3 regions of the Vibrio sp. M260121 genome follow, and region 3 is predicted to be linked to each of the others. Evidence: predicted binding sites of a transcription regulator. Region 3 holds the regulator's gene; each other region holds the start of a gene.
The links. Region 3 encodes PurR, which represses purine synthesis genes. Its sites were predicted from a motif close to TNANGNAAACGTTTNCNTNA; they were not measured.
Positions count from the first base shown of each region.

Region 1: the regulator PurR is predicted to act here: its motif matches at 2,217-2,236, upstream of QTO06_RS09255 (NupC/NupG family nucleoside CNT transporter).
Region 2: the regulator PurR is predicted to act here: its motif matches at 2,221-2,240, upstream of QTO06_RS21230 (inosine/guanosine kinase).

Region 1 covers NZ_JATABF010000012.1:60,131-64,406, forward strand. The annotation lists gene deoC (deoxyribose-phosphate aldolase) at 1-188, opposite strand, end outside; gene QTO06_RS09255 (NupC/NupG family nucleoside CNT transporter) at 769-2,052, opposite strand; gene QTO06_RS09260 (TatD family hydrolase) at 2,257-3,030, opposite strand; gene QTO06_RS09265 (DUF5363 family protein) at 3,017-3,184, opposite strand; gene prfC (peptide chain release factor 3) at 3,304-4,276, opposite strand, start outside.
Region 2 covers NZ_JATABF010000048.1:32,254-36,529, reverse strand. The annotation lists gene hflD (high frequency lysogenization protein HflD) at 1-586, opposite strand, end outside; gene mnmA (tRNA 2-thiouridine(34) synthase MnmA) at 597-1,739, opposite strand; gene QTO06_RS21235 (hypothetical protein) at 1,930-2,199, shown strand; gene QTO06_RS21230 (inosine/guanosine kinase) at 2,316-3,620, shown strand; gene QTO06_RS21225 (H-NS family histone-like protein) at 3,756-4,163, opposite strand.
Region 3 covers NZ_JATABF010000004.1:106,939-111,214, reverse strand. The annotation lists gene QTO06_RS04205 (putative signal transducing protein) at 1-262, opposite strand, end outside; gene QTO06_RS04200 (TVP38/TMEM64 family protein) at 262-951, opposite strand; gene QTO06_RS04195 (TfoX/Sxy family DNA transformation protein) at 1,072-1,662, opposite strand; cyclic di-GMP riboswitch class I at 1,779-1,868, opposite strand; gene purR (HTH-type transcriptional repressor PurR) at 2,154-3,158, opposite strand; gene QTO06_RS04185 (hypothetical protein) at 3,179-3,328, opposite strand; gene torD (molecular chaperone TorD) at 3,603-4,250, opposite strand.

The sequences.
Region 1 (4,276 bases), on a different contig from region 3:
TGCTCACGAAGTGTCTTCTTAGCAATAGGAATAAAGCGAGGGTAAATACAGATTGCAGCTGTGTTGCCTACTGCTGATTTCGCGTCATGACATAGTGAGATCACTTTTGCATCAGTGTCATCATCATTTAGCGTAGTAAGGTCCATAAGTTTCAGTGCACGTAGCGCTGCTGCTTTTAAATCGCTCATTTCTATCTCCGATCAATATTCAAAAAATTCACTACTCAGCTTCACATCGCTTCTCTAACTATAATCAACAAGTAGAGACAGTGTGAGATTTTAGCTAAGCAGTCTATTAATGAACGGACTTGGTTCCCTGAAGACTCGGCATATACTGCGAAAAATCATATACCAATTGCTATCCTTGTCACCGCACAGTACCAGTTTGGCCTATGGCACAACAATCTATGATTGCGGTGTCTTTAATATCACATCAAACAATAAAACGCTTGTGAGATTTGATATTGCAGGGCAATTCATTTGCCCACCGAGTATGTAGTATTCACTCTGTGATTAAGTGGTCATCATAACCACGAATTCGTGATTACTACATTATAGAGTTTCACCGCAAAACTGTAGCACCAAATAGAGCGCAAACGGTTTGTATCTCAAAATTTCCCAGCCCCTATTCCACCGACTGCGTAAGCTACTCACGTAGACCTACGTGCGGTTAATTTTTTAGGCCCGAAAAACGAAAAATGCCCCGCAGCAATCTCTTGCTACAGGGCATGATTTAAAACGGCGTCTATATATTAAGAACCGATTCTAATTAAAGTGCTGCAAGGCTAAGGCAGAAGCCTGCAATAGTCGCTGCCATTAGGTTAGACAACGTACCAGCAAGAACTGCTTTAATACCCATGCGAGCGATATCTGAACGACGGTTTGGTGCAAGGCTACCTAGACCACCAAGTAGAATCGCGATAGAAGAAAGGTTCGCGAAACCACATAGTGCGAATGAGATGATAGCTGTAGTCTTCTCAGACATTACTTCACCAGTTGCCGCAACAACTTGAGCGCCTTCACCTAGGTAAGGTGTGAAGTTCAAGTATGCAACGAATTCGTTGATTACTAGTTTCTGACCGATGAATGAACCAGCAACAACTGCTTCGTCCCATGGAACACCGATTAGGAATGCTAGTGGAGAGAACGCGTAACCTAGGATTAGTTCTAGTGTTAGTTCAGGCATACCGAACCAACCACCGATGCCACCTAGCATACCGTTAACAAGAGCAATAAGACCTACGAACGCGATTAGCATTGCACCAACGTTTAGTGCAAGTTGTAGACCAGAAGCCGCACCGCCCGCTGCTGCGTCGATTACGTTAGCTGGTTTGTCGTCGCCACCGTCCATTGCTTCTTCGATGTCTTCGTGAGGCTGGTCAGTCTCTGGGTGAAGAATCTTAGCGAATAGTAGACCACCAGGTGCTGCCATGAATGACGCTGCTACTAGGTACTCTAGTGGAACACCCATTGAGGCGTAACCTGCTAGTACACCACCAGCTACAGATGCTAGACCACCACACATTACCGCGAATAGCTCAGATTGAGTCATTTTTGGTACGAATGGACGAACAACTAGAGGTGCTTCAGTTTGACCTACGAAAATGTTAGCAGCTGCAGACATTGATTCCGCACGAGAAGTGCCAAGCGCTTTTTGTAGTGCACCACCAAGAATCTTGATAACCCACTGCATTACGCCAATGTAGTAAAGAACTGAAATCAGTGCAGAGAAGAAGATCAGTGTAGGAAGAACGCGGAATGCGAAGATGAAGCCGCCGCCGCCGAATACTTCGAACATCTTGTCAGAAACAAGACCACCGAATAGGAAAGATGAACCATCGTTACCGTAGTTGATAACGTTAGAAACACCAGTAGAGAAACCGTTTAGTAGATCACGGCCCCAAGGTACGTAAAGAACAAATGCACCAAGGATGAATTGGATAGCAAATGCGCCACCCACAGTTCTAAAGTTGATAGCTTTGCGGTTAGATGAGAATGCAAATGCAATAGCAAGAAGCACTACCATACCGACTAGGCTCATAAACAGGCTCATAGTTTATGACTTCCTTATAAGTTATTTATTGGCGTGTTACAAAATGGAGCTATAAAGCGGGGGCAATTATACTCATGCAGAATCAATTAAAGTAATGCCACCCTCACACTTTCTTATAAGATTCATCATTGATTCACTCCCGTTTGTGAGTTATCTCACAATAAGCAGGAAAACGTTTTCGCTTTTAAACACCATCTTTAGATTTTATTCACATATAAAGAAGGCCGAATTGCTATTTTCCCATAGCTGAGAGGCAATCGATTGCTTACTTTCTGTGCGCAACAGAGCCAGCTCATTCAATACATGAATCAGTTTTGAAGGGTGATTAGGCTCGCCCTGATAGCCAATTATAGGCATATCCGGAGCGTCTGTTTCTAAAACGATATTCTCAAGTGATAATCTTTGAATCGCGTCGCGAGTTTTATTCGCTCGTGGGTAGGTAATTGTGCCCCCAACTCCGATAAGAAAACCTAATCGAACCCATTCCATTGCTTGCTGATAACTGCCAGAGAACGCATGCAATACGCCACCTTTAGGAAGCTTGGCTGCTTTGACTAGTTGGATGAGACGATTATGTGCTTTTCGGCTGTGTAAAATAACGGGCAGATCGAACCGTCTTGCCAGTTCGAATTGCAACTCAAGCGCCTGCTCTTGAAGCTCGACAGGCACATCTATTGCGAAGTCCAAACCGCACTCCCCTATCGCGACGCATTGTCGGTGGGACGAGGAAAGTAACGATTCCAGCTCTGGGGCAAACTGCTCAAACTCTTGTTGTAGAAAATAGGGGTGAAAACCCAACGCGTAATAAAGGTGAGAGTATTGATTAGCCAACTCTTGAATACGAACCCAGTTACTCGGTCCGACAGAAGGAATCAAGATACGCTCGACCCCTTGCTCACGAGCGAGGTCAACTTGGTGAGCAAAATCCTCTTGAAACACATCAAAGTCGAAATGGCAGTGGGTATCAAACAGCTTCATTGTTCGGTTTCTCTTGCTCTGCTTTTTCAGCAGGCTCGTCTTCATGAACTGGGTCTTGTTTATACGGCACACAACTGCGCTTTTGATCAGGCGTCAGCCCCATCTCTTTACACCAATCGTCGTAACGCTTGAGTCCTTTCTTAAACCAGTTCATCGCACACCCTTTTTAGCCAATAGAATTCGCATTGCGCCAATAAAAAACCGCCGTTAGCTAAGTGTATAGCTAACGGCGGCTTATGATCTAGTACGCGATATAAAGCGAGTTAGATTCGATTAGTGCTCACGAGTTGCACGGAAATCGATATCTGGGAAACGCTCTTGCGCTAGGTTTAGGTTAACCATAGTTGGCGCGATGTACGTTAGGTTATCACCACCATCCAGTGCTAGGTTAGTTTGGTTCTTACGTTGGAACTCATCCAGTTTCTTCGCATCGCCACACTCAACCCAACGCGCAGTTGCTACGTTAACGCCTTCGTAAATCGCTTCAACGTTGTATTCTGACTTCAAGCGAGCCACAACCACGTCAAACTGAAGCACACCAACCGCACCAACGATCAGATCGTTGTTTTGCAGTGGACGGAATACCTGTACCGCACCTTCTTCAGAAAGCTGAACCAGACCTTTCAGTAGCTGTTTCTGTTTCAGTGGATCTTTTAGACGAATACGACGGAACAGTTCCGGAGCGAAGTTTGGAATACCCGAGAACTTCAGCGCTTCACCTTGAGTGAAGGTATCACCAATTTGGATAGTACCGTGGTTGTGTAGACCAATGATGTCACCCGCGTAAGCGTGTTCTGCACGAGAACGGTCACCCGCCATAAAGGTAACCGCATCTGAGATACTTACTTGCTTGCCAAGACGAACGTGGTTCATCTTCATGCCTTGTGTGTAAGTACCCGATACGATACGCATGAATGCGATACGGTCACGGTGTTTTGGATCCATGTTTGCTTGGATCTTAAATACGAAGCCAGAGAACTTGTCTTCTGTCGCTTCAACATCACGCTCAACCGCTTGACGAGTTTTCGGCGCTGGCGCCCACTCAGTCAGACCGTCTAGCATGTGGTCAACACCAAAGTTACCCAATGCAGTACCGAAGTAAACTGGCGTTAGTTCACCAGTAAGGAAAGCGTCATGATCAAATTCAGGGCAAGCACCCATCACAAGTTCAAGCTCTTCACGAACGCTTGCTGCTAGGCTTTCACCCACTTTCTCATCAAGCTCTGGGTTGTCTAGACCTTTGATG
Region 2 (4,276 bases), on a different contig from region 3:
CTACCATCTTTTTGCGTCCGAAGATTAGGTGGCGACGTTTACCGCCAACTTGACGCCAAAGTACTGCACTACGAATACCCGATAACAACAGAGCACGAACTTTGTGCTGGTTAGAGGTTTGTTGCAGTACCGATGGAGTACCAGTTACTTGAATACGAGGACCAATAGGGCTGACTACATCCAAGTAAATGCTTGCTAGGTTGCTGATCATTTGATCATCTAGCAATTCAAAATGTTCCGTTTGACGCTGAGCCATTTGGATGCGATCACCAAGTTGTGACATTGCATCGTTACGACCCGATAGCTTGCGCTCTAATGCCATTAGGCTGATGATGTAGCGAGTGACTTCACTTCCCGATGGGGTGCTATCAATCCCTTTCACCAAGCATTCAAGACCCAGCTTAAGGTCGGCTTCGCGGCCGAAAACACCAATGGTGTTCGCTGGGCTAGTATTCAAAATGGCGTTAATTGACGTTTCAAAGGCATCTTGATCACAATGTCCGTTTCTCGCTACCTGTTGAACTAAGGCAACAGCTTGGCAGATACCTGCAAAAGCGATAGTACGGTCATAAAGTGTATTCGCCACGTAACGACTCCTAAGCTTGAGAATATTTAATGCGTTGCTCGATGATGCCGCCACCTAGGCACACGTCATCTTTGTAGAACACAGCTGATTGACCTGGAGTTACAGCAATTTGTGGCTCGTCAAAGATCACTTTAATGTTTTCATCATCGATAGGGATGATTGTACAAGGAATATCTTCCTGACGGTAACGAGTTTTCACTGTGCACTTCATAACATCGCGAATTGGCTCACGATCTACCCAGTGAAGTTGTGACGCAAGTAGACCTTCTGATTTCAACATTGGATGGTCTTTACCTTGAACGGCAATCAAAACGTTACGTTCTAGGTCTTTCTCACCAACGAACCATGGGTCTTCGTTACCACCGCCGCCTTTACGGCCACCGATGTGCAGACCTTTACGCTGACCAAGTGTGTGGTACATCAGGCCTTGATGTTGACCAATCACTTCGCCTTCAGGCGTTTCGATGTTGCCTGGTTGAGCTGGAAGGTAGCGACCTAGGAATTCTGTAAACTTGCGTTCACCGATGAAACAAATACCCGTAGAGTCTTTCTTCTTCGCTGTGATTAGATCTTGCTCTTCCGCAATGCGGCGTACTTCTGGCTTCTCTAGATCACCAACAGGGAATAGGCTACGTGCGATTTGCTCGTGGCTTAATGTGTATAGGAAGTAGCTCTGGTCTTTGTTGCCATCTAGACCACGTAACATTTGTGGTTTTTCCTGTTCTTCACCAGGTAAAGCGTCTTCTGGGAAAGAGCGACGCACGTAGTGACCCATTGCAATGTAGTCAGCATCAAGTACTTCATCAGCGAATTCTAGGAATGCTTTGAACTTGATTTCTTTGTTACAAAGAATGTCTGGGTTTGGTGTACGGCCTGCTTTGTATTCAGCAAGGAAGTACTCAAATACATTATCCCAGTACTCAGCAGCAAAGTTGATGGTGTGTAGGTGAATGCCTAGCTTGTCACATACTGCCTGAGCATCAGCAAGATCTTCTGCTGCTGTACAATATTCTTCGTTGTCATCTTCTTCCCAGTTCTTCATGAACAGGCCTTCTACTTGATAGCCTTGTTGCTTGAGAAGATACGCAGAAACAGATGAATCAACGCCGCCGGACATGCCGACGATGACTTTCTTTTGGCTGTTATCAGACATTACTAAACACCACTAAAATTAACGGGACGTAGATTCTACCAGAATCCACTGACCGGTGACAGATCCGAGATCGAAATCACACTTCGATTTTGGCTTAAATTTATCCAAATGCGAAGGTGAGGGTTAAATTCGATAAGTATAGAAGGGTTATATATGGCATAGTTGGCAAAAATCCAAGAGGAAAAAGTAAATGACTGAAGAAAACCAATTTATGCAAGAAAGTGAGTTGATTGAAATTGTTGAAAATCAGCTAGAAGATGGCAATCCGCTCAAAGTAAAAGAAACCCTGATGCGTTTAATGATGACAGGTACACCGCGTGAAGATGCGGTTGCGATGATGGCATGTGCAATGTCGATTGAGATTTTCGACGTGATGAAAAACGAAGGTGAATTCAACCTTAAACGCTACAGTGAGCACCTTGATCAATTACCAGATTTGGGTTTCATGGAAGGCGAATAGGCCGATTGAAAGAAAAAAGCAGACTGCAAACGTTTGCTATAATTGCCTTTATTGCTGCTTTAATAACGGCGGTATAGAATCCGTTCTCCTTTTCATCCCTTACTCTGACTAACAATATGAAATTTCCTGGACAACGCAAATCCAAGCACTATTTTCCTGTTCATGCTCGTGACCCATTGGTGAGCCAAGCACAAGAAAGCAAAAAGATGACGCGCACACACATCATCGGCATTGATCAAACGCTGGTTGATATTGAAGCGAAAGTGACAACGGATGTGATTGAAAAGTACGGTTTGAGTAAAGGACACTCGTTGGTAATTGATGACGCAACTGCAGAAGCGCTATACCAACAGCTAAAAGAAGAATGCTTAATTACCAATGAGTATGCTGGTGGCACAATTGGTAACACGCTGCACAACTACTCAGTGTTGGCAGATGACCGCTCAACACTTCTGGGCGTAATGAGCCAAGATATCAAAATCGGCAGCTACGGTTACCGCTACCTATGTAACACATCTAGCCGTATGGACCTGAACTACCTACAAGGTGTTGATGGTGCAATCGGTCGTTGTTTTGCTCTTATTACCGAAGATGGTGAACGTACTTTCGCAATCAGCGAAGGTCAAATGAACCAACTTCATCCAGACAATATCCCTGAGAAGATCTTCAAGAGCGCATCTGCTCTAGTTCTTACTGCATACCTTGTTCGTTGTAAAGAAGGCGACCCAATGCCGGAAGCAACGATGCGTGCTATTGAATACGCGAAAAAGCATGATGTACCAGTGGTATTAACGCTAGGTACTAAATTCGTTATTCAAGATGACCCAACATTCTGGCAAGAATTCATTCGCGATAATGTTTCTGTTGTTGCAATGAACGAAGACGAAGCAGAAGCATTAACGGGTGAGTCTGATCCTTTAGCTGCTTCAGATAAGACGCTTGAGTGGGCTGATCTGGTTCTTTGTACTGCTGGTCCTGTAGGCCTGTTTATGGCGGGTTACACTGAAGAAAGCGCTAAGCGTGAAACTTCATTGCCACTGCTTCCTGGTTCTATTGCTGAATTTAACCGTTTCGAATTTAGCCGTCCTGCTAAGAAAGACTCATGTGAAAATGCAATTAAAGTATATTCACATATCTCTCCATACATGGGTGGCCCTGAAAAAATTAAGAACACCAATGGCGCAGGCGATGCGGCATTGTCTGCGGTTCTTCACGATATGGCAGCAAATAAATACCACAAAGAAAATGTGCCTAACTCAAGTAAGCACAGTAATGAGTATTTAACTTATTCTTCATTCTCTCAAGTTTGTAAATACGCGAACCGAGCAAGTTACGAAGTGTTAGTGCAGCATTCTCCACGTCTTTCACGTGGTCTTCCTGAGCGTGAAGATAGCTTGGAAGAGGCATACTGGGAACGTTAATTCATTCTGTTGAATTACCCAACTTAGCACATAAGTGAAAAAATGGCGCATTTCGAATGCGCCATTTTTGTATCTATTTATAGATAAATAAAAAGGTTCCCATTGGGAACCTTTTTAAAATTCATAAATCTTTTATTAGATTAGGAAATCGTCTAGAGATTTACCTGCATCAAGTTGCTCTTGGATTGCAGAAGGTGTACGGCCTTGACCTGTCCAAGTTTTTTCTTCGCCGCTAACGTCAGTGTATTTGTATTTAGCAGGGCGAGGAGCGCGTTTAGATTTTGCTTTAGTTTTTGTTTCACCAGCAAGTGCGCTAATTAGTGCTTCAACGTCGATACCGTCTTGAGCTATTTGCTCAGCGATAGCAGCTAGTTTTGCTTCTTGCTCAGCTTGTGCTGCGCGGTCTGCTTCTTCTGCTTCTTTACGCTCTTCAACAACGATAGTTAGTTTATCTAGAGCTTCTTCTAACTGTTCTAGAGTCAGCTCACGAGAAAATGCACGAAGGCTACGGATATTTAGAAGTGTTTTAGTCAGCTCTGACATAACGATTCCTATTAATAAGTTAAAAGGTTCGACATTGCTTATCGAGACGATAAATTAAATGCGAAAATAGAATTTAAACATAGAGTCCTTATATTTAACTTTATCTTTCTCAT
Region 3 (4,276 bases):
TTTGTTCTGAACACTGTGGGCACTGCCAGTCTTGATAAGTCAATTCCGCTTGTTGACGATAATCTTCAACAATGGCAGATGCTTTTAGTTTCTGCTCCGGATGTAAAAGCCAAACATACGGGTCTGTATCATCGCTAAACGGCAACTCACCCTTTAAGCCGAACATTCCCTCACCTCTTACTTCACAAGCTATCTGTTCGGTTTTGAGAAGCTCACAGACGATATGAGCTTCTGCAGGATTTTTAGCGATGTATATCTTCATTAAGCATTTCCGTTTTGAACTTGGGCTGGGCGAACTTTATTCATAACCCATTTTGCGATGATTGGGAACAAGCCGAGCAGAGCAAACGACGCTAATACGGTAGGTGACACAATTCCTGAAAGACTGTCGATAGTGGCGAGCTGTGTACCTGCATTTAAGTAGACGGCAGTGCCTGGCAACATACCGATTTGGCTGGTTAGGTAGAATCGTGCGACTGACATTGGTGTCAGACCCATCAACAAGTTGATCAAGAAAAACGGAAATACCGGAATTAAACGTAGTGAGAAGAGGTAAAAAGCACCGTCTTTTTCTACACCTTGGTTAATGGCATTCAACTTATTACCAAACTTGCTTTGTACCCATTCACGCAACAGGTAACGGCTGCTTAAAAACGCAATGGTTGCGCCGATTGTGCTGGCAAAAGACACCAACAATAAACTCGTCCAAAAACCAAATAAGGCTGCACCAAGAAGCGTTACAACCGCAGCACCAGGAATAGAAAAAGCGGTGATAGCAATGTAAGCGAAGAAATAGGTTGCGGCGGCAAACACGAAGTTTTGGTCAATGAAACTGTTTAACGCTTGTTGCTGTGCTTTGGCGTTTTCTAGCGTTAAATATTGACCGAAGTTGACACCTAAAAAGATGATGGTCGCGAGTAGGATCAGTCCTAAAATCAGTTTCTTATTCATATCAATGGCTCCGTTTGGCTTCTTAAATAATAAGACAGAATGAAGTAAGAAAAAATTTCAAAAAAAAACCGCAGTGTGAAAACTGCGGCTTTTACTCAATGTCATGCTGAAATGATTGCTCTACGAGAGAGCACTCATCAACTCTTCCCGGCGAGACTGAGGTACGACGCTCCAATGTGTACCGTTGATAGCGCCTTCAAGCGCCCACAACAATTCAAGGCTTACCGTAGAGGCATGCGTATCTTGGATTGCTTTGTAAGCGTTTAGGGCACCTTCTTCTTCTAGTTGCTCGACAGAGTCAATGCCTGCTTTCTTCAACATACGTTCAGTTGCAAGGCGTAGATTAGGAAGGTCTTTCAATCGGTTAGGTTTGGCGCTCGCTTGTTGTTTTTTCTCTTGCTTAGCAGTCTCTAGAGATTGCTTTGCAACTTCAATCAAGCGATCGGTCGAATCCCATAGATCATCAGAAATAGCGTAGTATTTCGTAACGACTGGGAAACCACGTTTCTTGTAGACGTACGGTTTTAGTCCTTGAGTCTCGAAGTCAGATGAAGTTTGTTGGTCAGCTCGTATATGAAGTTGATTGTTCACAACTAGTGCAAACATCGTTTCATCGGCGAAGAGCCCAAAGCCGCCAAACATTGAACGCGACTTGATATTACCAAGTGCCTCAAACAGCTTCATTGAGTCTTTGAGTATCGGTTTATCCATGATGTGTTATCTCGGTGTAATTAATATTACGCCACCAAAAATCAGGTCCGAGAGATTAGCAAATGCATGCAGACACAATGTCATTAAAGGGTAAACTCACTTAATGCATATTTGCCATCGGTAACCCCGCTACCTTCCATCTAATAAGATGGTTCAGGCCGGAGGCTTTGCGTCCCACCCTTTCGAATGGTTTGCCCTGTGCGTGACTCTTTGAGAATACTTCGTATATTGAATTAACATCACGTTTCAAACACAAAAGTGTGATCTTGGTTCAGTTAATAGCGCTAAGTTGATGTGTTTTGTTTCATATTGCTGAGCATCTACTTGTCATACAAAAGCTTGATGTAGGAAATGGGCTACACCTTAATTAAAACAGCAACTTATCGAAGCTTAAGGTTGTATTCTTGAGCTGAAATATTAAGGGAAAGTTATTTTTAGATATTAAAAAAGCGCCCATAAGAGCGCTTTATAAAATGAGTTCGCAGATGAGGTTAGTTTAGTTTCTTAACCGTGTTGCGAACAACGATCTCTGGTTGCATCTCGAACACACGTTTCTCGTGTTCTTTGTCTTTGATGCGTTCCAAAAGGATCTCAAATGCGTTTTTACCCACACGACGTTTTGGTTGGTGGATAGTCGTTAGCGGTGGAGAAAAGTATTCTGCAAGCTCAATGTTGTCGTAACCGATCACGGATACATCATCCGGTACTTTGATACCGTTTTGCTGCAAGCGGCTCATTAAGCCTAGCGCCATTGTGTCGTTAAAACAGAAGACAGCTGTTGGGCGTTTTTCCATTGCTGTGATGTTATCTGCCGCCAGTACAGCAGTATCACATTCGAAGTTACCTTCAAGAACCCAATCTTCGTTAACCGTTAGGTTTGCTTCCGCCATTGCTCGGCGGTAACCAGCGATACGCTCTTGGCACGCTGCTTTTTCAAAATGACCGCTCAAACATGCGATGTCAGTGTGACCGTTATCGATCAGGTATTTCGTCGCGATGTAGCCGCCTTCTTCCGAGTTATCGATGATCTTATCTGCCTGCGAGCTCTCAGGGCCCCAGTCCATCACAACTTTTGGAATGTCAGAATGGCGGTCTAACATCTCTTTTAGCTCTTCCGTCAAGTCAGAACACATTACTAGGATGCCATCTACGCGTTTCTCAGCTAGCATGCGGATGTAGTCACGTTGCTTCTCGTAGATACCGCCCGTGTTACAAAGAATTAGAGTGTAACCTTGACGGTAACAGTAACTCTCAACACCATCGATGACTTCAGAGAAGAATAGGTTGGTTGATTGAGTAACTAACATACCGATAGTACGAGTAGAGTTGCACTTCAAGCTACGAGCAACGGCGCTTGGCGCGTAATTTAGTTCATCAACCGCTTTCATTACTTTTTCTTGGGTTGCTTCTGCAACAAAGCGAGTTTTGTTAATTACGTGCGAAACCGTTGTGGTAGAAACGCCGGCTAAGCGAGCAACGTCTTTAATAGTGGCCATAAATGATGTCCTGTATCGAGCTACTGAATACCGTGAGTGAAGACAACCATACGCTTAGGGTCTTGCACAAACCGAGCAACTGCAAGAAAGGGCATTGCTGAGATATTTGGCAGTGGTTGTTCCGAATCGGTATAAAAAGATTTGTAGCAACATTTGTTGCTGATACTCATATTCCCTTCTTTTATAAGTGAGGAATTAGTCAGCAATCATGTTAAGAAAACACAAAAACCGCTATATTTCAGCGGTTTACATATAAATCATATTTAATCGTTTGCGCTCACATTTTAGACTGATGTGGGCAGGCTGGCAATATTTTCAGCGGTTGTTTTGTGCCCTTGAGGTCACATTTTCACGGCTAAATTGGTTGGGATTCTCTAAGCCAGATTAAAACTAAACGAATAAAATAGGGAGCCTAAATAGCAGGCTCCCTAAAATAGGCGGCAATTATTCACCAAGAAGGTAGGTGCTGTCCAGTTTACAAAATGCAATTAATAGTTGCGCAACGCTAATATAGAAGCCAAATTCGTCGAACTGCTTACATTTAGCAGCAAACTGAGGTAGCCAAGTCAAAAGATGCTGTTGGATGAAATCGTTCTGCTTGTCGAACGCTTCTTCCATGTGCTTTTCTTGCTCTAGTTCGTTAGAGCGAATAATCATATTACCCAAGAAATCCAACTCTACCGCTAGGTGGTCAGCTGGCTCTTTCAGGTTTTCATCAACTTGCACGCCAAACTCTGCCATCAGTTTTTCCATCTCTTCTGCTGGCTTATCGTTTAGCAGGCCAGATTGGCCAATGTACATAGAGGCGTAAGGCAGTGCACCGTGCTTTTCTGTCTTAAGGAAAAGCTCGCAAAAGTCTGCTGCCAACTCAAGTTGTGCGTCTTCACGATCCTGCAGACGGTTAAGTGCATCAACAAGGGTATCCACAGCTGGTTTTAATGACTCATTTTCACCAAGGCCAGCCAAAAAGCTTCGAATTTCAACACTGTGGTAGCTTTCTAGTTCTTTCTCTGTCAGTTCTTTTGCGAACAGGCTAGAAAACCACCAATAGATTTCTGCGCGTTTCTCGTTAAAAGCTTTCACTTCTTGCATTTTTTTGCTCCTAAATGGTTATCCCC